DNA from 4 places in the Terrabacter sp. Soil811 genome. Region 1 is predicted to be linked to each of the others. Evidence: riboswitches for the same ligand, from Rfam matches in the RefSeq annotation. Region 1 holds a riboswitch; each other region holds the start of a gene.
What was found. A riboswitch is a leader RNA that binds a small molecule or an ion and turns the genes downstream of it on or off. The one in region 1 is predicted to bind cyclic di-AMP.
Positions count from the first base shown of each region.

Region 2: another riboswitch for cyclic di-AMP. It lies ahead of ASH01_RS21870 (C40 family peptidase); the one in region 1 lies ahead of ASH01_RS03925 (LysM peptidoglycan-binding domain-containing protein).
Region 3: another riboswitch for cyclic di-AMP. It lies ahead of ASH01_RS08715 (C40 family peptidase); the one in region 1 lies ahead of ASH01_RS03925 (LysM peptidoglycan-binding domain-containing protein).
Region 4: another riboswitch for cyclic di-AMP. It lies ahead of ASH01_RS18395 (CHAP domain-containing protein); the one in region 1 lies ahead of ASH01_RS03925 (LysM peptidoglycan-binding domain-containing protein).

Region 1 is NZ_LMSX01000001.1:845,171-850,219, reverse strand. It holds gene ASH01_RS03935 (CBS domain-containing protein) at 1-155, shown strand, start outside; gene ASH01_RS03930 (serine/threonine-protein kinase) at 255-2,147, shown strand; cyclic di-AMP (ydaO/yuaA leader) riboswitch at 2,468-2,655, shown strand; gene ASH01_RS03925 (LysM peptidoglycan-binding domain-containing protein) at 2,659-3,309, shown strand; tRNA gene ASH01_RS03920 (tRNA-Thr) at 3,471-3,546, shown strand; gene ASH01_RS03915 (DUF6325 family protein) at 3,708-4,154, shown strand; gene ASH01_RS03910 (hypothetical protein) at 4,342-5,049, opposite strand.
Region 2 is NZ_LMSX01000014.1:13,836-18,884, reverse strand. It holds gene ASH01_RS21880 (MFS transporter) at 1-1,067, shown strand, start outside; gene ASH01_RS21875 (metal-dependent transcriptional regulator) at 1,097-1,792, shown strand; cyclic di-AMP (ydaO/yuaA leader) riboswitch at 2,000-2,175, shown strand; gene ASH01_RS21870 (C40 family peptidase) at 2,178-2,954, shown strand; gene ASH01_RS21865 (DsbA family oxidoreductase) at 3,051-3,734, shown strand; gene ASH01_RS21860 (hypothetical protein) at 3,796-4,407, opposite strand; gene ASH01_RS21855 (sigma-70 family RNA polymerase sigma factor) at 4,897-5,049, shown strand, end outside.
Region 3 is NZ_LMSX01000007.1:384,968-390,016, forward strand. It holds gene ASH01_RS08695 (SMP-30/gluconolactonase/LRE family protein) at 1-106, opposite strand, end outside; gene ASH01_RS08700 (hypothetical protein) at 106-537, opposite strand; tRNA gene ASH01_RS08705 (tRNA-Gly) at 648-721, shown strand; gene ASH01_RS08710 (DUF6345 domain-containing protein) at 784-2,415, opposite strand; gene ASH01_RS08715 (C40 family peptidase) at 2,543-3,061, opposite strand; cyclic di-AMP (ydaO/yuaA leader) riboswitch at 3,096-3,238, opposite strand; gene ASH01_RS08720 (FBP domain-containing protein) at 3,660-4,154, shown strand; tRNA gene ASH01_RS22925 (tRNA-Gly) at 4,267-4,340, shown strand; gene ASH01_RS08725 (hypothetical protein) at 4,544-4,750, opposite strand; gene ASH01_RS08730 (acyl-CoA dehydrogenase) at 5,004-5,049, shown strand, end outside.
Region 4 is NZ_LMSX01000010.1:235,354-240,402, reverse strand. It holds gene ASH01_RS18410 (potassium channel family protein) at 1-477, shown strand, start outside; gene ASH01_RS18405 (GNAT family N-acetyltransferase) at 487-1,134, shown strand; gene ASH01_RS18400 (alkene reductase) at 1,298-2,368, opposite strand; gene ASH01_RS18395 (CHAP domain-containing protein) at 2,648-3,535, opposite strand; cyclic di-AMP (ydaO/yuaA leader) riboswitch at 3,540-3,727, opposite strand; gene ASH01_RS18390 (sortase domain-containing protein) at 4,067-4,858, opposite strand; gene ASH01_RS18385 (CHRD domain-containing protein) at 4,913-5,049, opposite strand, start outside.

The DNA of each region.
Region 1 (5,049 bases):
CGGGGACGATGACGGAGATGCGGGTGCGCCACGTGCCGATCGTCGACGCCGACGGCAGGCTCGCCGCCATCGTCAGCATCGGCGACATCGTCAAGCACCGGCTCTCCGAGCTCCAGTCCGAGCGCGACCAGCTGCGCGACTACATCAGCAGCTGACGCTCCGGAGAAACCGGACAGAACCGACGAACGAGGACACTCCGAGGCTCGCTGCCGCAGGGTTCCTGCCGTGGCGCCCCCGTCGCATACCGTAGGGGTATGACTGCGTACGACCGGACCGAGCGGGTGCCCAACCCGCGGCCCGGCGCGCGCACCGGTGGCGTGCCCGTGGCAGCGCGCCCCGGCGGGCCGGGGTCCCCGCAGCGGATCGGCCCGTACCGCCTCATCGAGGAGATCGGCGAGGGCGGCATGGGCGTGGTCCACCTCGCCCTCGACCCGCGCGGCCGTGCCGTCGCGATCAAGGTCCTGCGCGCCCACGTCGCGCACGACGCCGACGCCCGGCAGCGCCTGTCCCGTGAGGTCGACACCCTCTCGCGCATCCGCGACGCGCGGGTCGCGAGCGTCATCGACGCCGACGTCATGGCGCCCCGCCCGTACATCGTGACCCGCTACGTGCCCGGCCCGGCCCTCGACGAGGTCGTCGAGGACCACGGCCCGCTGGCCCCGGCGGACCTGCTCCGCCTGGCCCGCGGGATCGCCGAGGCGATCCGCGCCATCCACGCGTGCGGGGTCGTCCACCGCGACATCAAGCCGGGCAACGTCCTCATCGAGGACGGCGACCCGGTCCTCATCGACTTCGGCATCGCGCACCTGCAGGACGACGTGCGCCACACCGTCGGCGGGCTGGTCATGGGCACGCCCGGCTACCTCTCGCCCGAGCTCGTCGAGGGTGCCGCCATCACGGACGCCACCGACTGGTGGGGCTGGGCCGCCACGATCACGTATGCCGCGTCGGGCCGTCCGCCGTTCGGCCGCGCCCGCATGGACGCCGTGCTCACCCGCGTCCGTGCCGGTGACGTCGACCTCGAGGGCGTCGACCCGCGCCTCGTGCCGCTGCTGCGCGCGTCCCTCTCTCCCGACCCGCGGCTTCGCCCCCACGCCGACGAGGTCATCGCGGCGCTCGAGCTCTACGCCGCCGGCCGCGCGGCGACCGTGCCGACGCCGAGCGGCAACCCGTGGGACGACGGCCGCGTCAGCGCGACCCCCGGAGACACCCAGGTCGTGCAGCACGGCAGCACCGCCGTCATGCCGCCCGTCGGCACAGCAGGCACAGCAGGCACGGCAGGCACGGCAGGCGCCGTGGGCGCTGGTGCGGCCGCGGGGAACCCGGTGCGGTGGGCCCCGCCCCCGACCGGTCCACGGTCGCCCGATCCCGGCCCGGCGGCATACGACCACGGCTGGGACGACGAGCCCACGTCGCCGGACGACTGGGGTGGCGCCCAGGCCTACGATGCCCGACACGGGCGCGGCGGCCAGGACGTCGAACCGGCTCCGCAGGACGGCTACTGGCCCGACGACGAGTGGGACGAGGACGACGAGCCCGCCCAGCGCGAGGGCGACCCGCGCATCGGACTGCCGATGCGCACCGGCCTGCTCGCCGCCGTCGCGATCGCCTGGGTCGGTGCCCTCATGGCGTGGCCGGGCATCGCCCTCGTCGTGCTCGTCGTCCTGTCGGCGCTCGCCCGGGCCACCGATCGCTCGGTGACGGCGCTCGTGCTGCGCCGCTACGACTTCGGCCGCCGGCGCAGCGACGTGCCCTTCGCCGTCGTGTCGAGCCCGTGGCACCTCGTCGTCGGCATCATCGCAACGGGGGTCGGGCTGCTCCTGCCCGTGGCGGTGGCGCTCGCCGGCGTCTTCGCGGCCGCCCTGCTCCTCGCCGGCACGCAGGGGACCGACCTCGGCCCGGGCACACCGATCACGCTCGCGATCGGCGGTGTCCTCGGCCTGCTCATGCTGTGGTGGGGCCCCGGCGGCGCCTCGCTGCGACGCGGTTCGCGCTCGATGGCGCGGCTCCTCGTGCCGGCCGGCCTGGCCGCGCAGATCGTCTCCGGGCTGCTCGCCGTCTTCGGCGTCGCGGCTGCGCTCGTGGCCCTGCAGCACGGGTCGAGCCTCACGTGGGACCCGTTCACGACGAACCCTTTCGGGAAGTGACGGCTCGGCGCACGAGACGGTGAGCGTGCGGGGCGGGGCCTGTGGGGCGTCCGGGCGGCCTCTGTGCGGGGCCTGTGTGCATAGCGCATCGACCTGCATCTGGGGCTGAAAAAAAGATCACGGAAGTGTCTCGACGTGCCTTGTGCGCTGCGGAAACCTCCCGTACCGTCAGTGCTCGGCGGCCTCGACTTTCGGGTCGAACGGGAGCAGCACCACTCGGCTCCCGGGTCGCTTCGTCGCGTCCGGCTCCACACGAACGCTCCCACAACTTCACATGGACACCCATTTATCCGTTCCCTGAGCGCGCCGAGCCTCGCCAGCCAGGGATGTAGCCCACACCCGTGGGCCGGGCGAGGACGGGGGACCCAGTGTGGCCAGTGAGTGCATGTGTGTCGAAGCGCATGTCAAGAGGACGAGATCTGGTCTCGGGGTGAAGTCGCATCCGCGACGGGGCACCTGACGCCCCAACCCGACAGCTAACCCCGCAGGCGCGCGTCAGGAAGGATCACCCATGCAGTACATGTCCAAGCATGCTGCGGCCAAGAAGATCTCGGCCAAGCAGCGCATCGCGGGAGTCGGAATCGCTGGAGCCGCCACCATCGTCGGTGGGATCGCCACGGGCGGGTCGGCCAAGGCCGCCTCGGTCTGGGATCGCGTCGCCCAGTGCGAGTCGAGCGGCAACTGGCACATCAACACCGGCAACGGCTACTACGGCGGCCTCCAGTTCGTGCAGAGCACGTGGCGTGGCTACGGCGGCACGGCCTTCGCGTCGCGCGCCGACCTCGCCACGCGGGCCGAGCAGATCGCCATCGCGCAGCGCGTCCTCGCCTCCCAGGGCCCCGGCGCCTGGCCGGTGTGCTCGCAGCGGGCCGGCCTGACGCGGGCCAACGGTGGCGCGACGACGAACCCGGTCTCGCGGTCGACCGTCCGCAAGCCCGTGACGACGAAGAAGGTCGTCAAGAAGAAGACGTACGCGACGAAGCCCACGGTCAAGAACACCGCCAAGGGCGCGAAGGTCACCGTGCACAGCGGCGACACCCTCGGCAAGATCGCCGCGCGCTACCACGTGGCCGGCGGCTGGAAGGCCCTCTGGAAGGCCAACGGCGCCCGGGTCACCAACCCGAACCTCATCTTCGTGGGTCAGACTCTGCGACTCCCGTGAGTTCCTGATACAACTGAGCCGGACGGCCTCGCGCGACCAACCCCTGGGTTTGCGCGGGGCCGTCCTTCTCATGTCCGGCGTCGGCTCGCGCCCGGTGTTTGGGCGTATGCCGTCCCGCTCGGTTACGCTTTCGCCCGTCCGCGGCGCTCGCGCCGAGACGTGCTGGCGTGGCGCAATTGGTAGCGCACCTGTCTTGTAAACAGGCGGTTAGGGGTTCGAGTCCCCTCGCCAGCTCCACCGTGACGTGCGAGTCCGGCTGACGGGCCCGCATCTGCGTGCCCACGGCGAGAGGCTCATCCCCGGCGGATGACGCGGGACGGACGAGCGGCTCCTAGCGTTGGGATCGGTCCCCCATCGGACGCACCGATCCATCGGACGCACCTCAAGGAGAAGATGACATGACTCTCAACGTCGACGAGCTCGGTCCGGTGGACTGGATCGTCGTGGAGTTCGAGGGCAGCACCCTCAACGGCAAGATCGCCCCGATCCTCAAGGACTACGTGGATCGCGAGCTCATCCGGGTCCTGGACCTGCTGTTCTTCAAGAAGGCGGAGGACGGCAGCTTCGAGGCCTTCGAGGCGACCGACCTGGAGGACTCGGAGATCGGCGAGCTCCGTGCGTACGAGACCGAGCTGGCCATGCTGCTCAGCGAGCAGGACGTCGCCGACCTGGCCGACACCATCGAGCCCGGCAGCTCAGCGGCCGTCCTGGTCTGGGAGAACCTGTGGGCGGCTCCCTTCGGCGCGGCGGTGCGTCACGCCGGCGGCCAGCTCGTGGCCAGCGGGCGCATCCCGATCCAGGCCGTCATCGCCGCCATCGAGTCCGACGAAGAGGAAGGAGCCTGACATGCCACTCGCAGCCAGGCGCAGGAGAAGGACAGTGGCCGCCGTCGGCGGCGCCGTCGTCGTCGCGCACGGGATTCACCGGCGCGGTGAACGCCGTGAGGACCGGCGCGACGATCGCCGCGATCGCCGCTGACGCGTGACTCGGGCCGTGGGGCCCGCTCAGGGCTCCACGGCTCCTTGCGCTGCCCTACGCCGTCGCCGGCTCCGGTCGGAACGACGTGACCAGCAGGTGCAGGCTGAGGAGCAGGACCCACAACGGGAAGAGCAGGACGGCCCAGACCGTCCGCGGTGGTGCAAGGAGCAGGACCAGCGCGACGACGAACCCCACGGCCACGAGCCAGCGAGGCACGATCCCGGTGCGACGGCCGAGGTTCGTGACGACCATCGTGAAGACCGCTGCCATGCGGATGCCGAACGTCGTCAGGAGGGCCGTGCTGACCGCCCCCACCTGCCGGACGTACTCCGGCGAGACGCTGTCGGGCCCGTCGTAGAGGGCGAGCAGGGCTCCGACGTCTGCAGATGCGGCGAAGAGCATGGCGACGAAGAGCAGCCCCGACCCGAGGAAGGCTGTCGCGAACAGCTTGTCCTCGCGGTGCCCGAGACGGGAACGGATCACCCCGATGAACCACAGGAAGGCGATGCCCGCGTACGGGGTGAGCTGCATCGCCAGCGTGACCCTGCCGCGGCGCTCCGCATCGGTGATCCACGTCGAGCGGCCGCCGGTGCCCGGGAGCGCCAGGTACATGAGGATGACGACCGCCCCCAGGAGCACGGCGAAGGCGATCCCGGCGATGGCCGCCGCCCGCGGTGTGCGGATCTCGTCGAGCACCCGCCCCCGTGGTGCGAGGTCGGCCGGTGACTCGGCCCGACCACGGTCGTCCTCATGCATGCTCAT
Region 2 (5,049 bases), on a different contig from region 1:
GCGTGGGTCAGCTGCTCGGCGACCTGCCGTCCGGTGCCCTCGCCGCCCGCATCGGTGAGCGCCGGGCGCTGCTCGTCGCGGCCGTGATCGAGGCCATGGGCATGCTCGTCGCGGCTCTGGCCGGCGGTCTCGTCATGCTCTTCGTCGGGGTGTTCGTCATCGGGCTCGCCGGCTCGCTCTTCGGCCTGGCCCGGCAGGCCTACCTCACCGAGGCGGTTCCGGTGGCGATGCGGGCGCGGGCCCTGTCGACGTTGGGTGGCGTGCACCGCATCGGCTACTTCGTCGGCCCGTTCATCGGATCGCTCGTCATCGCGAGGTGGGGCACCGAGGCGGCGTATGCCGTCGGCGGCGTCGCGAGCATCGCCGCGTTCGTCCTCGTCCTCGTCGCGCCGGACATCACCGGCTCGGCGCACCGGATCGGGGGCGGCGGACCGCCGCGCAGCGTGGCATCCGTGCTCCTGCAGCACCGGCACGTCCTCCTGACGCTCGGCACCGGGGCCATGTGCGTGGCCGGGGCGCGCGCCATCCGCGAGGCCCTCGTGCCGCTGTGGGCCGAGTCGGTCGGCTTCTCCCCGGCACAGACGTCGCTCGTCTTCGGGGTCGCCGGGGCGCTCGACATGGCGCTCTTCTACCCCTCGGGCTGGCTCATGGACCGCCACGGCCGGGTCGCGGCCGCCGTGCCCAGCATGCTCGTGCTCGGCCTCGGCATGATGCTGCTCCCGCTCGCCACGAGCCTCGTCGCCGTGACGGCCGCGGCGACCGTGCTCGGTCTCGGCAACGGCCTCGGGGCGGGGCTCATCATGACCCTGGGCGCCGACGCCTCGCCCGCAGACGGACGCGCGCAGTTCCTCGGCGGTTGGCGGCTCTGCGCGGACGTGGGAAGGGCGGCGGGTCCGCTGGCGTTGTCAGGGCTGAGCGCCATCATGTCGCTCGGCGCCTCCGCCGTCGTGCTCGGCGTGGGTGCCGTGGTCGGGGCGGGCTGGCTGCGCATCTGGGTGCCACGGCACGACCCGACCCGACGCGCGAGGACCGGGCCGACGCCGGGGCCACTGACGGGCGGTCCCTGACCGCTCTCCGATTCTGAGAAGGTATGACCGTGACGGACCTGATCGACACCACCGAGATGTACCTGCGCACCATCTTCGAGCTCGAGGAGGAGGGCATCGTGCCCCTCCGCGCGCGCATCGCCGAGCGTCTCGGCCACTCGGGCCCCACCGTGTCGCAGACCGTCGCCCGCATGGAGCGCGACGGGCTCGTCGCGGTCTCGGGCGACCGTCACCTCGAGCTGTCCGACCACGGCCGGCTGCTCGCGACCCGCGTCATGCGCAAGCACCGCCTCGCCGAGCGGCTGCTCGTCGACGTCATCGGCCTCGAGTGGGAGTACGCCCACGACGAGGCCTGCCGGTGGGAGCACGTCATGTCCGAGAAGGTCGAGCGCAAGATCCTCGGCCTCATCGGCGAGGGGCTCGAGTCGCCCTACGGCAACCCCATCCCCGGTCTCGAGGAGCTCGGGGTGCGCCAGGACGAGGACTTCCTCACCGGCCTCAGCACCCTGACCGCCGCCGTGGGGGCCGCGCCGACGGTCGTGACGATCCGTCGCATCGGTGAGCCCGTCCAGGTCGACCCGGAGGCGCTCGCGCTGCTGACGAGTGCCGGCGTCGTGCCCGGCGCCCGCGTCGAGGTCGTCCGTGACGGCGGCCGGGTCGTCGCCGTCCGCGAGGGCAGCGAGCCGTCCACGGGCGTCTCCCTGCCCGACGACGTGGCCGTCCACGTCTTCTGCCAGGCCGCCTGAACACGCCGTATCCGGCAGGGTTTGCCCCGGTGTGCCGGGTCGTTTTGGCAGGCCTTGCCACACCTCGTCCGGCCCCGTCCGGAGGTCGCTGAAATTTCTTTGACTTCCGGGAACTCGAAGGTGACAAGGCACTCCTACTTGGGTACGGTGGGCGAACTTGCTCTCCCCGTCGAGTGAGTGCCCCGGGTCGGACCGCCTAGTCCTGCCATCGACCTGAGGCTCAGTACGAACCGCATGGCAGGAGCGGGGGAACCACTTTCTCCGGGCGTCGAGAGACGCCCTCGGGGTGAAGCCCTCCGTGGACCGAGACCGGTCCGAGCGAAGGCCGGGCAGTACCTCCAGCCCGAACCCGACAGCTCACCTCGTAGGCGTCGAGAGGTCAAACGTGGCTCAGAACGTTCCCGGGCGCCACCGCGCCCCCGGTCGCTTCAACGCGATCTCGGAGCTCAAGACGATCGCCAAGGAGTCGGCCCAGCCCGCCGTGAAGGGTGCCGCCATCGTCGCGGCCTCGGGTGGTCTCGTCGCTTCGTTCGCCGGCACCGCGAACGCCGCTGACGGCTCCGCCAGCACGGTCGCCGGTCCCGCGGCCGTCGGCCCCGCCGTCGGCACGCTCAAGGCCGGCAACGCCCTGTCGGCGATCGGCTACGCCAAGCCCGCCCTCAAGCAGGCCTCGGTCAAGCCGGTCGTCATCGAGGACGTCCAGGTCAAGTCCGAGCGCGCCGCGAAGAAGGCCGCCGAGAAGGCCGCCGCCGAGCGTGAGGCCACCCAGCAGCGCGCGTCGCGCTCCGGCTCGACCACCCGGGCCGCCCTCAACGTCGCGCCCAACCCCAGCGCCACGGGCATCATCGGCATCGCCCAGTCGTACTTCGGTGTTCCCTACGTCTACGGCGGCACGACGCCCTCCGGCTTCGACTGCTCCGGCTTCACGTCCTACGTCTACCGCCAGGCCGGCATCTCGATCCCGCGCACCGCGTCGGCGCAGGCCGCGGCCTCGACCCCGGTCAGCAACCCGCGCCCCGGCGACCTCGTCTTCTTCGGCTCGCCGATCTACCACGTGGGCATCTACGTCAGCCCGGGCCGCATGATCGACGCCCAGCGTCCCGGCACCGTCATCGGCAACCACTCCATCTGGACGACGCCGTCGATGTACGGCCGCATCTGAGCGGTCACCTCTCACGCCACACGCTGCGCCCCCACCGGATCCGGTGGGGGCGCAGCGCTTTTCCGGCCCCGTCAGCCACCGTGGTTGACTGAGTCGATGACCGATCAGCCTGCTGCCGAGTCCACGACCATCATCGAGCTCGACCTCTGGAGCGACCTGGTCTGCCCCTACTCGTGGGTCGCCAAGCGCCGTGTCGAGGCTGCCGTTGCCGCCTTCGAGCGGCCGCACGACGTCACGGTGCGCCTGCGCTCCTTCGAGCTCGACCCGGACGTCCCGGTCGGTGGCTCCGTGCCCGTCAGCGACCACCTCTCGGTGCGCCACGGCGGCGACGCGGGCGCCGGCCGGCTCATGAACGCCAAGGCCAGCGAGGTGGCCGAGGCCGACGACCTCGTCTTCGACTGGGACCGCGCGGTGCGCGCCAACACCTTCGACGCGCACCGGCTCTGCGCCCTCGCCGGCGAGATGGGCGGGCCCGCGCTGCGCTCCGCGGCGGTCGAGCGCTTCCACTCCGCGCACTTCGGCGAGGGCCTCGCCATCGACGACCGTGAGGTCCTGCAGCGCCTCGCCGGCGAGTGCGGTCTCGACGAGCGGCGGGTGTCGGCCGTGCTCGCCTCCGACGAGTACGCCGAACAGGTGCGTGAGGACGAGCAGCAGGCGCGGTCCATGGGTGTGACGTCGACGCCGTTCGTCGTCGCCAACGGGTATGCCGCCGTGACCGGAGCCCACCCGGTCGAGGACTACCTCGCGCTGCTGCGCGGGGTGGCCACGCAGACCGTCTGAGCGCGAACGCGCGGGCCGGGTGCCCGACCCGGGGAGCCGGGCGGACGGCATACGCCCTCGGTCAGGAGGGCTGGTCCGCGGCCGGGCGGCCGAAGGAGACCGCGTCGTCCACGGCGGGTGGGGCGTCGGCGCGCAGCTGGTGGTCGGGGAGCGGGCCGAGGGCGTCGTTGACGGTCGAGAAGGCTCGGCGCAGCGCGACGAAGACCGTGATCGCGAAGATCTGCCGGTCGTCGAAGCCGACGGCGCGCAACGGCTCGAGATCGGCGGGAGTGGTGGCGTTCGGGGTGCTCGCCACGGTCCGGGCCCACGTCGCCAGGGCGGCGTCGGCGGCGTCGAGGGGCTCGTCGTCTCCGCGGAGCACGGCGCCTGCGACCTCCTCGCCGGCTGCGGTGGCGAGGCGGCCACCCCACGCGAGCGCACAGTAGGAGTCGCCGATGGTCGAGGCGGTCGCGGCGATGAGGATGCCGCGCTGCCGGAAGCTCAGGCCGGCGACGGAGACCATGTCGGCCAGGAGCGCGAAGAGCGTGTCGTGGGCCGCGGGCGACTGGGCCCAGACGCGGCTGAGGTTCATGACGTAGCCATGGTCGGTGACGTCGCTCGCGAAGTAGGCCTCGAGCTCCGGTGTCAGAGCCGGCTCGCTGAGGAAGCCGTGGCTCGGGTCGGTCGCCGTCATGTGCTGCTCCTGGGGTGACGGGTCGTGGAGTCTCCATCGTCGCATGCAGGTCCGGGTCGGATCCGGCTCTTGGGCAAGCCCGCCCGGGCGTCGGTGGGTGCTCCCGTCCCCTCCTCGGGAGCACCCACCACCCGTCGGACCGCAGCCCGTCGCCGCCGTTCGTGATGCGCCGGTCGTCGCCCCCACCGGCTCGCCCGGGTCCCCGCCCAAGCGTCCGGCGCGGCGCCTCACGGGGGAAGACGTGGCGGCGCCCGAGGTGTGTCGCAAACGCACGCAAATCACCCGGCACGCCGTCAACCCTGTACATCCGCGGGCATGTCGCGCCATGATTCGGTCCCTCGAGCGTCTCCAGGGGGGAGGATGCGTGAGGTGCGTTGCTGACGCGCCGACGGGTCGGGGACGGGACCCGGCGCCCGGTCACGCACCCTGCTGGAACTTGGGTCGAGACAGCCGACGAGACGTCGGCGTACGGGTGGGGGACAGAAGATCGTGGAGCGGGCGCACGACGAGCACGGCGGCGAGTCCGTGGATGGGGCGGACGAGGGCGTACGCGTCGACGGACCCGAGAGCGACGCGGCGCTCGTCGACCGGGTTCGGGCGGGCGACGACGCCGCCTACTCCGCGCTGTGGTCGCGGCACGAG
Region 3 (5,049 bases), on a different contig from region 1:
GCCCACCCCACGTCGGCGACCACACGGGCCCCTCGCCGTGGTAGCAGACGGCGTCGGTGACCTGCTCGAGCTCTCCCGTCACGATCGGGCCGCCGTCGGCAGCCATCAGTCCCACCACACGCCGACGTAGTGGTGGCCGTCGGGCACGACCGGCCCGTCGACGAGCCACTGCGCGCTCGCGGCGGGGCCGCCGCTCGACTCGGTGTCGGCATCGATCGTCATCGCGTCGACCTCCTCGGGGAGCAGGGTCGTGATGACGGCCACCCCACTCGCGTAGGGCCATTCGTCGTCGGGGAAGTCCTGGAACTCGAGGACGTCGAGCTCCACCCGCACGTCGTGCACCTCCGGGTGCTCGCGCAGCTCGAAGAGCACCCGGCGCACGGTGTCGAGCGGCACGTCCTCGGGACGGTTCGGCGCGATGCACCACTCGCAGTCGTTGCCCTCGAAGAACTGCTCGAGGGTGACGGCCACCTGGGCACTCGCCCCGCCGCGCTCGCGGACATGGTCGACGAAGGCGGTCTGCTTGGCGAGATCCATGACGGTTTCGGCCCCTGGGGTCGCGTTCCTGGCACTGGCGCGGTGTCGGCTACACTGACGCCGCGTGCCGCCTTGCGGACCCTTTCGCGGGGCACCTCCGGGCGGCCCGTGCGAGCGTAGCTCAATGGTAGAGCGCCAGCTTCCCAAGCTGGATACGCGGGTTCGATTCCCGTCGCTCGCTCCACACGACGCGAGGGCCCCGACCGGTATGCCGTTCGGGGCCTTCGCTCGTCTCGCGGCGTCCGCCTAGCAGGTCGTCCACATGCAGACGAGCTGCGTGGGTGCCGTCGGGTCAGCGGCGACCGAGCCGTGGCCCCAGATGTGGTCGCCAGAGGGGTCGACGCCCGCCTTGGTGACCCACATGGCACCCACCCACACGTCCGGGCCGTCGGGCGCGGCCTCTCCGTTCGTGGCTGGCTGGACCTCCTTGGCGGTCCGGAACCAGGCATCGATGACGCTCATTCCGTCGCGGGTGTAGCGGGCCAGCTTGCGTCCCTCATCGGTGTTGTCGAAGGTGATCGCGCCGTAGCCGAGCATCGTGTGCAGGCCGTCGAAGGCGCCGTCCCAGCGGCTCAGCACGTCGCCGCCACCGGCCGAGATGACGTCGTCCTGGAGCGGCCCGCAGGCGGCCACGGCGAACCACTCGAGGTCGTTCTGGCCGTAGAGGTCGCCGGGTGATGCCGGCGCCGCACCGACGGAGCTCGGGGTCAGGAGCACCGACTGCTTCTTGCCGGGCACGCACAGCACCCAGCCGTTCTGGTTGGCGTGGCCGGTGTAGAAGACGAAGTCGGCGGCGTCGACCCACGTGTCGTCGTCGGAGTGCCAGTCCGACTCCCAGGCGTTGAGGTCGCCCCAGTTGAAGTTCGTCTGCCACCCGTCGGCCGACAGGCCGTCGACGAAGCCCTGGGCGTTGGCAGGGCTGCCACCCAGGGGCGTGCTCTGGTCGATCTGCCTGACCCAGCTGGTGCCCGCCTCGCTCGGGTTGACTGCACGGTCGGCTCGGGCCCCGTTGCGGTCGAAGGGTCTCCGGGCTGCCGGGGGCCTGTCCCCCCGCTCCGACTGCTCCTCCACCTGCGCAAAGACGGGTCCGCGGTCGGTGGCCGCCACGAAGGTGTGGCGCCCGTGCACGGTCGATCGACCCCTGCCACCGGCGTGCTCGACGTCGAACGCGCTCGTGAAGACCCACACCGGCGTGAGCACCTCCTGACCGACGTCACCCGGCGCGAGGTAGTACGCGAGGTAGGCACCCTCGCGGTCGAGCTTGTCGCCCGAGCCGAGCCTCTCGAACGCCTCGTCGACGTCGAGCGCGTCGACGAACGTCGGCTCGCCGACCGGGCGGAAGCCGCCGTTGGCGCCGATGAGCCGCCCCCCGTCACCGAAGGTGAACGAGAGCTTCCCACCACCGCCGATGACCGGGAGGACCTTCGGCTCCGAGTCGACCCCGGGGTTGCGGATGCCGAGGGTGAAGCGTGCCTGCACGTCCAGCTGCCGGGTGCGCCGGTCCGCACGTGCGCGGCGGCGTGCCCGTGCAGCGACGTGGGTACCGCCGGGGCCGAGCTCGACGAGCTCGACGAGCTCACCGGTCCGCGGCGCGAGGGCGTGGCGCTCCATGAGGTCCCTCGCCCGCGCGTAGGCCTCCTCAGGCGTGGGCAGCACGGGTCGCAGGGATGGGTTGTGCAGCTGCGAACGGTCCGCCGCGAAGAGCTCGCCGGAGGCGGTGAAGACCTCGAGCACGAGGTTCTCGTCGGAGACGGAGAGACGGTCCCCGTCCTCGGTCACCTCTCCCCGCAGCTCCAGCAGGTCGGCGGCGAGGGCGGCGACGCGTTCGAGGTCGAGCCGCGGTCGGCCCAGCTCGAAGACGGGCAGTGACGTGGTCATGGAGATCTCCCTGGTCCGGACGTCGGACGACGCAGGGGACAGAGGCCCACGGGACAGTCACTGATACGCCGTCCCGTGGCCGGTGGCGGACGCGCCCGACACCGGTCACGGGACGGTGTGACGGGCGTCAGGGCATGCGGCCTGCGACCCAGCTCGTCGTCCAGATCCTCGAGAGCTGGACGCGCTGGCCGGGTCTGGGTGCGTGCCAGACCTTGCCGTAGCCGGCGTAGATGCCGACGTGGTAGGCGCGGCCCCCGGACATGAAGAAGATGAGGTCGCCCTGCTGGACGTTCGCCTTGCTGATGCGGACGCTGGCGAGTCTCTGTGCGTTGGCGGTGCGCGGGACGCCGACGCCGAGACGGGTGCGGTAGGTGTAGTAGACGAGGCCGGAGCAGTCGAACGCCGACGGGCCCGCGGCCCCGTAGCGGTAGGGATCGCCCTGCTGTGCGGCGGCGATCCTGACGGCGGTCCTGCCGCGCGCAGCACGCGTGGCGGCCGAGACGTAGGCGACCGGTTTGGCCTTGATGGTGACCGGAGCGGTTCCCGCTCGAGAGGCCGCCTGGGGCGTCACCGACGATGTCGGCGCGCTACCCGTCCCGACGAGGAGGGCGGCTGCGAGAAGTGGCGTGATAGCCAGGGACTGCAAGGGAATTCGGCGTGCAAGGGTAGAAGCGGGCATGGTGGATTCCTTCCCACGCCTGTGAGGTGAGCTGTCGGGTTCGGGCGGAAGATGCCCGGCCGCAGATGCGGCTTCACCCCAAGGACCGGCTGGCCGGCCCGAAAGTGGGTCCCCCACTCCTGTCCGTTATTGCGTTGCTGCCCCACCGGTGGACAGGACTCGGCGTGCGGTGGGCCGCTCGGGGGAGACCCCGGGCGATGAGCATCCATCGACGGTGACAGACAGGTCACGAAAAGGGTCCTACACGAACAGATTGTGGCAATAGTTGACAAGTCAAATGCGGTGGGAGCGGACATTCCGTCGGCCACCGCGGCGTGATGGACGTCCTCGGCAGCCCACGGCATACGCAGTCCGGCGCTGCTGCGCTCCGGTAAACCGGTGGACCACCGCGGACGTCGTGACACACCATGGACGCTGCTCCGTCGGGGCACGTCAGTCGTCAGCGGGGAGGCCCGCGGAGAGGTGGGTGGCCGTCATGGCCTGCTCAGCGGTCAGGGTCCCGCCCCACCTCCCCCACCCCGGCTGACCGGGTCACCCGGTCCTGCCCGACTGACAGGAACAGACCGTGAAACCATTGACGGACAACGAGATTCGCGCCTCCTTCGTCAACGCCTCCCGGCGTGAGGCCAAGCAGGCCACCCTTCCCGCCGACCTCGACCTCGGATGGCGCTGGGAGACGCTCGACTACCTCGGCTGGGTCGACCGCAGCAACCCGCAACGGGCCTACGCCGTCGTCCCGGTCGACGAGGAACCCGTCGGCTTCCTCCTCCGGACCGCAGAGCGCACGCGCAAGGCGAGCGCGATGTGCGCCTGGTGCGAGGACGCCTTTGCGACGAGCGAGGTGGCCCTCTTCGTGGCCCGGCGGGCCGGGGCATCCGGCCGCGAGGGCAACAGCCTCGGCACCCTCGTGCACGCCGACTTCAGCTGCTCGACGCACGTCCGGCGCCCGCCGAACGGCATGGAGGGCGGCCTCGACCCGCTCGCCCTCGACGAGCGACGTGTCGAGGAGCTGCGGGCGCGGTCGTCGGCCTTCGCCCGCCGCCTGCGCGACGGCTCGTGACCGTCGGCTGACCTCGAGCGCGTCGGCCCGGACCCGAGCGGGCGGTCCGGCGGCGCGCCCGAGCGCCGTTTGGACGTCGCGGCCCGACTGTTGCTACGGTTGGCGACGCCTCGCAGGCGTAGTTCAGTAGCAGAACAGCCTTCTTCCAGAAGGAAGACGTACGTGCAATTCGTGCCGCCTGCTCCAGATGGGAAGGGCCCGGTCTCCGTGACCGGGCCCTTCTGCTGTCCGGGCCCTTCTGCTGTCCGGGCCCTTCTGCTGTCCGGGCCCTTCTGCTGTCCGGGCACGTATACCGTCCGGGCACGTATGCCGTCCGGGCACGTATGCCGTCCGAGCACGTATGCCGTCGGGTCGGGGCTCGCGGGCCGGGTGGCCGGCGCTCCCCACCGTCAGCGCTCGTTGCCGCGCCGGTAGTTGCCGGTCGCCCGGGCCAGGGCGTGCTGGACCGCGTCCTCGTCGTCGCCGTCGAGCACCCGTTCGAGCCGGCGTGCGGCTGCGCCGGCGACGAGCCGGCCACCCCGGCTCACGCGGATCTGGCCCGAGGCGGTGCGCTGCCAGTCGAAGGGGTCCAGGGCGAGGCGGTGACGGGCGTCCATGTCCCCATCCCAGCGGCTCCCGACGCGTGACGCACCCCGTTTGCGACCGGGCCGTCCCGGCGACGGGTGCGTGGCGCACAGGCCGGCCGGGCGGCATACGCCCTCGGAGGCCGCTCGTGGCGCAACCGTGACCTCTCCCCCTTGCGATCGTTACCGGTCAGTAGCATCATGGAAGTGACCGGCCAGTAACTTGGCGCGCCCGCCGACGACAGCGCGGACGCACGACGAGCGACAGAACGTGGAGGGTCCCCGGATGGGCCACTACAAGAGCAATGTGCGTGACCTCGAGTTCAACCTCT
Region 4 (5,049 bases), on a different contig from region 1:
CACACGGTGGTCACCGTCCAGACCATCATGGGCTCGGTCGCTGCCTACCTCCAGATCGCCGTGACCTATGCCTTCCTCTTCCAGACCCTCGATGCGTTCACGTCGACCCCGTTCTTCGGTGAGGACGTGCCGACGACGACGTACATGTACTTCAGCCTCGTGACGATCTCGACGGTCGGTTTCGGTGACGTCGCAGCAGTGACGGATCTCGGGCGGATGGCCGCGGCGAGTGAGGCCGTCATCGGCCAGGTCTACCTCGTCACCTTCGTCGCGCTCATCGTCGCTCGCTTCGCGGCGGGTATGCCGCGTGCCTCGGCCGCTGTCGGCGCCGGCGGGGTGCCGGGCGGGGCCCGGGCCCCTCGCACCCTCTTCGAGGCGTTGGACTCGTCGAGGACGCAGCAGCCGCCTCCCGAGGGCGAGCCGGAGGAGCCGGAGGACGGCCCACCGGGCAGGCCCGGTGCCGAGGGCTCGGCCTAGCATCGGCGCATGTCCGACGTTCCCGACGTGCCCGACGTGCCCGACGTGCCCGACGTGCCCGACGTTCTCGACCGGATCGCGGCGACCGCTACGACGGGTACGACCGATGCGACCGATGCGCCGGCGGTGCGTGATGCCACGCCCGGCGACGCCGCCGCGTGCGCTGCGATCTACGCCCCCTACGTCACCGGCACGACGGTCACCTTCGAGACGGAGCCGCCGGACGTCGCCGAGATGGAGCGCCGGATCGCCAAGGCGCAGGCGCGGCACGCCTTCCTCGTGCTCGAGGACGCGGGCGAGGTCGTCGGCTACGCGTATGCCGGACCGTTCAAGGAGCGGGCGGCGTACCGGTGGTCGTGCGAGGTGTCGGTCTACCTCGCGGGCGACCAGCGCGGTCGCGGCGGCGGGCGGCGGCTCTACGAGGCGCTGCTCGAGCGGCTCACGGCCCGCGGCTACCGGATGGCCGCGGCCGGGATGACCCAGCCCAACGAGGCGAGCGGCCGGCTGCACGCGGCGATGGGCTTCGAGCCGGTCGGCACCTACCGCGACATCGGCTGGAAGTTCGGCGCCTCGCACGACGTCGCGTGGGTCCAGCGACCCCTCGGCGACCCGCTCCCGTCCGGGGGTGGCGCCGAGAACCCGCCCGAGCCCACCTGACCGGCGAGCGCCGGTGCCCACCTGACCGGCCTACGCCGATGCCCATCCGACCTGGCCCAGTCGAGTGAGCGCTCCGTCCCAGTCGAGTGAGCGCCCCGCCACAGGTGGTCTGTGACGGGGCGCTCACTCGACTGTTACCGGGCGCTCACTCGACGGTGGGGTGTCAGGGGAGGGCGGGGTAGTCCGTGTAGCCCTCGGCGCCGCCGCCGTAGAAGGTGGCGGAGTTCGGCTCGTTGAGCGGGGCGCCCTCGCGCCAGCGACGGACGAGGTCCGGGTTGGCGAGGAACTCGCGCCCCACGGCGACGAGGTCACCGAGGTCGCGCTCGAGGATGTCCTCGACGTCGGCCAGCTCGGTGACCTTGCCGAAGCCGGTGTTGAGGATGACCGGGCCGTCGAAACGCTTGCGCAGATCGCGGACGAGGTCGGACTCCGGGTCGCCGAGGATGCTGAGGTAGGCGAGCCCGAGCGGGGCGATGCCCTCGACGAGCGACTCGTAGGTCGCGGCCGTCTCGGCCTCGTCCTCCTCGAGGACGCCCTGGATGTTGTGCGCGGGCGAGATGCGGATGCCGACGCGGTCGGCGCCGATCGCCTCGGCCACGGCCTTCGTGATCTCGACGGTCAGGCGGGCGCGGTTCTCGGGCGACCCGCCGTAGGAGTCGGTGCGCTCGTTGCTCGACGGCGCGAGGAACTGGTGCGGCAGGTAGCCGTTCGCGGCGTGCACCTCGACGCCGTCGAGCCCGGCCGCGACGGCCTGGCGCGCTGCGTGGACGAACTCCGCCACGAGCGCGGGGATCTCGTCGGTCTCCAGGGCCCGCGGGACGGCATACGCCTGCTGGCCGTTCGGGGTCACGATCTCGCCGGGCGCGGCGATGGCGCTCGGCGCCACGCTCTCGAGGCCGCCCTTGTTGTCGGGGTGGGCGATGCGGCCGGCGTGCATGAGCTGGACGACCACGCGGCCGTCGCCCTCGTGCACGGCATCGGCGACGAGGCGCCAGCCGGCGACCTGCTCGTCGGAGTGCATGCCGGGGGTGTCGAGGTAGCCCTGCCCGACGGCGCTCGGCTGGGTGCCCTCGGTGATGATGAGGCCGGCGCTCGCGCGCTGGCCGTAGTACTCGGCGTTGAGCTCGGTCGGTGCCTGGCCCTCGCCCGCGCGGTTGCGGGTCAGCGGGGCCATGACGAAGCGCTGGGGAAGGTCCCAGCGGCCGATGCGGATGCTCTCGAAGGCCGTGGACACAGGCCTGCTCCTCACGTCTAGGGGACTGTCGGTGGCGGTTGGCGGCCCCCACCGTCTATCGGTGGAGCCTTCAACTACCTAGGCGACAAGGAGGGCAGGCGGTCGATCATTCCCGTGTGTCCAGGGTTGCGCGTGTGGGGGATCCCACGCGGGCCGGAGGGTTCGGGTGGGTATGCCGAAGGGGAGGATGCGCAGGCATCCTCCCCTTCGTACGCGCTCAGCTCGTGGAGAACTCCGCGGTGGTCGTCGCGGAGGTCGTCGAGATGACGACCCGGTGGGTCACGGCACGTAGATGTACTTCATGCCGGGACCGTCGGTCAGCGTGCGCGTGTTGTAGTTGTACGCACCGGCGAGGGCGTTCATCTCGATGATCGTCACCTCGTTGCCGTTGACCGCGGTCACCCAGGCGACGTGGCCGACGCTCGAGGAGCCGTGGACGCCGGGCTGCATGACGAGGATCGACCGCGTGCGCGGCGTGCCCGTCACGGTGTAGCCCGCGGATGCTGCGCCCGAGGCCCACGCCATGGCGTTGCCGGTCCAGCCGCCGGGGTAGTAGCCCTCGGACTGGTACCACTTGTTGAGGGCGCCCCAGGTGCACTGGCCCGCGGTGGCCCAGTTGGAGGAGGCGCGCACGCCGGACGAGGCGCTCGGTGTCGTGGAGTTGACGCTCGCCTTCGCCGACGACGTGCTCGTCGTCAGCGTGGCGCGGGTCAGGTCGCGGGAGGCGCGCTGGGAGGCGGTCTTGCGCTGGGCGGCGGCCTGGGCTGCGGCCTTGGCGGCAGCCCGCTCGGACTTGACCTGGACGTCCTCGATGACCTGCGGCTTGGCCGGCGCGACGCGGTGGGCGACGGCCTTCTGCGCGGCCGGGGCGAAGCCGATCTTCGACAGCGCGGTCGACGCGGCCGGGGTGGCAGCCGTGGCCGGACCGACAGCGGCGGGAGCCGCGGCGTCGACACCGGCAGCAGCCGCGACGTCGCCCGAGTTGGGCGACAGGGTGTCGGCGCTCGCCGGGTTGGCGAAGGTGGCGACCAGGCCACCGGTGGCGGCGACGACGGCGCCCGCCTTCATGGCCGGCTGAGCCGACTCACGGGCGAGGAGCTTGAGTTCGTTGAGGGGGTTGTGGCGGCCTGGCGCACGATGGCGACCGCGGATGTTCTCAGTGTTCACGCGTGTTACCTCTCCGCGCCTACGAAGTTAGCTGTCGGGTTCGGGCGGAAAGGTGCCCGGGCCACCCCCGCCCCGCGATGCTCGCGTGGCGGGTGGGTCTTCACCCCAAGGACGTCCGAAGTCGTTGCGTAGGACGTCCGGAGAAACGTGTGGTTCCTCCGCTCCTGTCACAAGGTTCGATCTCTCTCGTCAGGCGGTGACAGGACTAGGCGGTCCACCTCGCGAGAGCCCGGCCAGGTGGCCGAACTCCCGGAAGACTAGACGAGGCGGCTGGCAAATGTCACGCCACGGTAACGACGACGCGCGCCGATCGCCCCTGAATGTCCGAAGTGCCCGTCTATACCAACGCTTTACCTTCAGCTGGGTGAGACGTGGATCACATCCGGAGGGGGTCCTCGACAAGCCCCCCACGGGTATGCCGCGGGGTCCCTCGGTGGGGACCCCGCGGCATACGCCGGGCTGAAGTGGCTCGAGTGTGGCTCGAGCGAGGCTCGACTGCGGGTCGGGCCGGGCGCGGTCCCGGAGCGGTCGTCAGGCGGCGCGCGAGAGGTGGCCGAAGACCACGACGTTGTCGCGGTACTCGTTGCGGCTGTCGGTCGGCCCGCCACACGTCACGAGGCGGATCTCGGCCTGGGTGAAGTCGCCCTTGTAGACGAGCTCGGTCGGGAACTGGGACTTCTTGTAGGCCGCGACCTTGTCGACGGTGAAGGTCAGGTGCGACCCGTCCCGGCGCGACACCTTGACGACGTCACCGGCCCTGACCTTGCCCAGCTCGTAGAAGATGCCCGGGACGCCCGAGGGGGTGTCGACGTGTGCGGCGAGGACCGACGGGCCGAGCTGGCCGGGCGTGGGGCCGGCGTCGTAGATCCCGACCTCCTGGGCCGTGCCCGGCACGGAGATCGTGCCATCGGCCTGGATGCCGAGCCGGACGAAGTGCGAGGAGCGCACCCCGATCGACGGGATCTCGATCGACGTCGGCTCGGACGCCTCGAGGAAGTCACCGATGCCGACGGTGCCCGGCGCGGCGCCGGCCGTCCTGCCCGCCGCCGGTGTCCCACCCTGACCGGGGGACGCCGACGGGCTGGACGAGGACGGGCCGGGCGTCGCGGGGGCGCTGGCCGTGGCGACCCCGCCCGCCGCGGGCTGCGGCGGGCCGGGGGTCCCCGAGCTCCCTCTGAGGCCGACCACGAGCGCGACGATCCCGATGACGACGAGCACTGCCGTGACCGCCAGCGCCGCCGTCACGCCCGCGCTGATGCGGCGGGTGCTGCGTTTGCCGGTGGGCGACGTCGGCTCGGGCGTGGAGCCGGTCGGTGCGCTCATGGTCGGGTCACTCCCGGTCGGTCGTGTCGGTGTCGGTCGCTCGGTGTCGGTCGCTCAGGCGCGCGAGCGGGTGCGACGGGCGGCGAAGGCGCCGGTCCCGGCCGCGGCGAGCAGGGCGCCAGCACCGACGAGCATGAGGGCCTCGTTCTGGCCACCGCTCTTGAGGCCGTCAGCGGCCTGGCCGCCGCCGG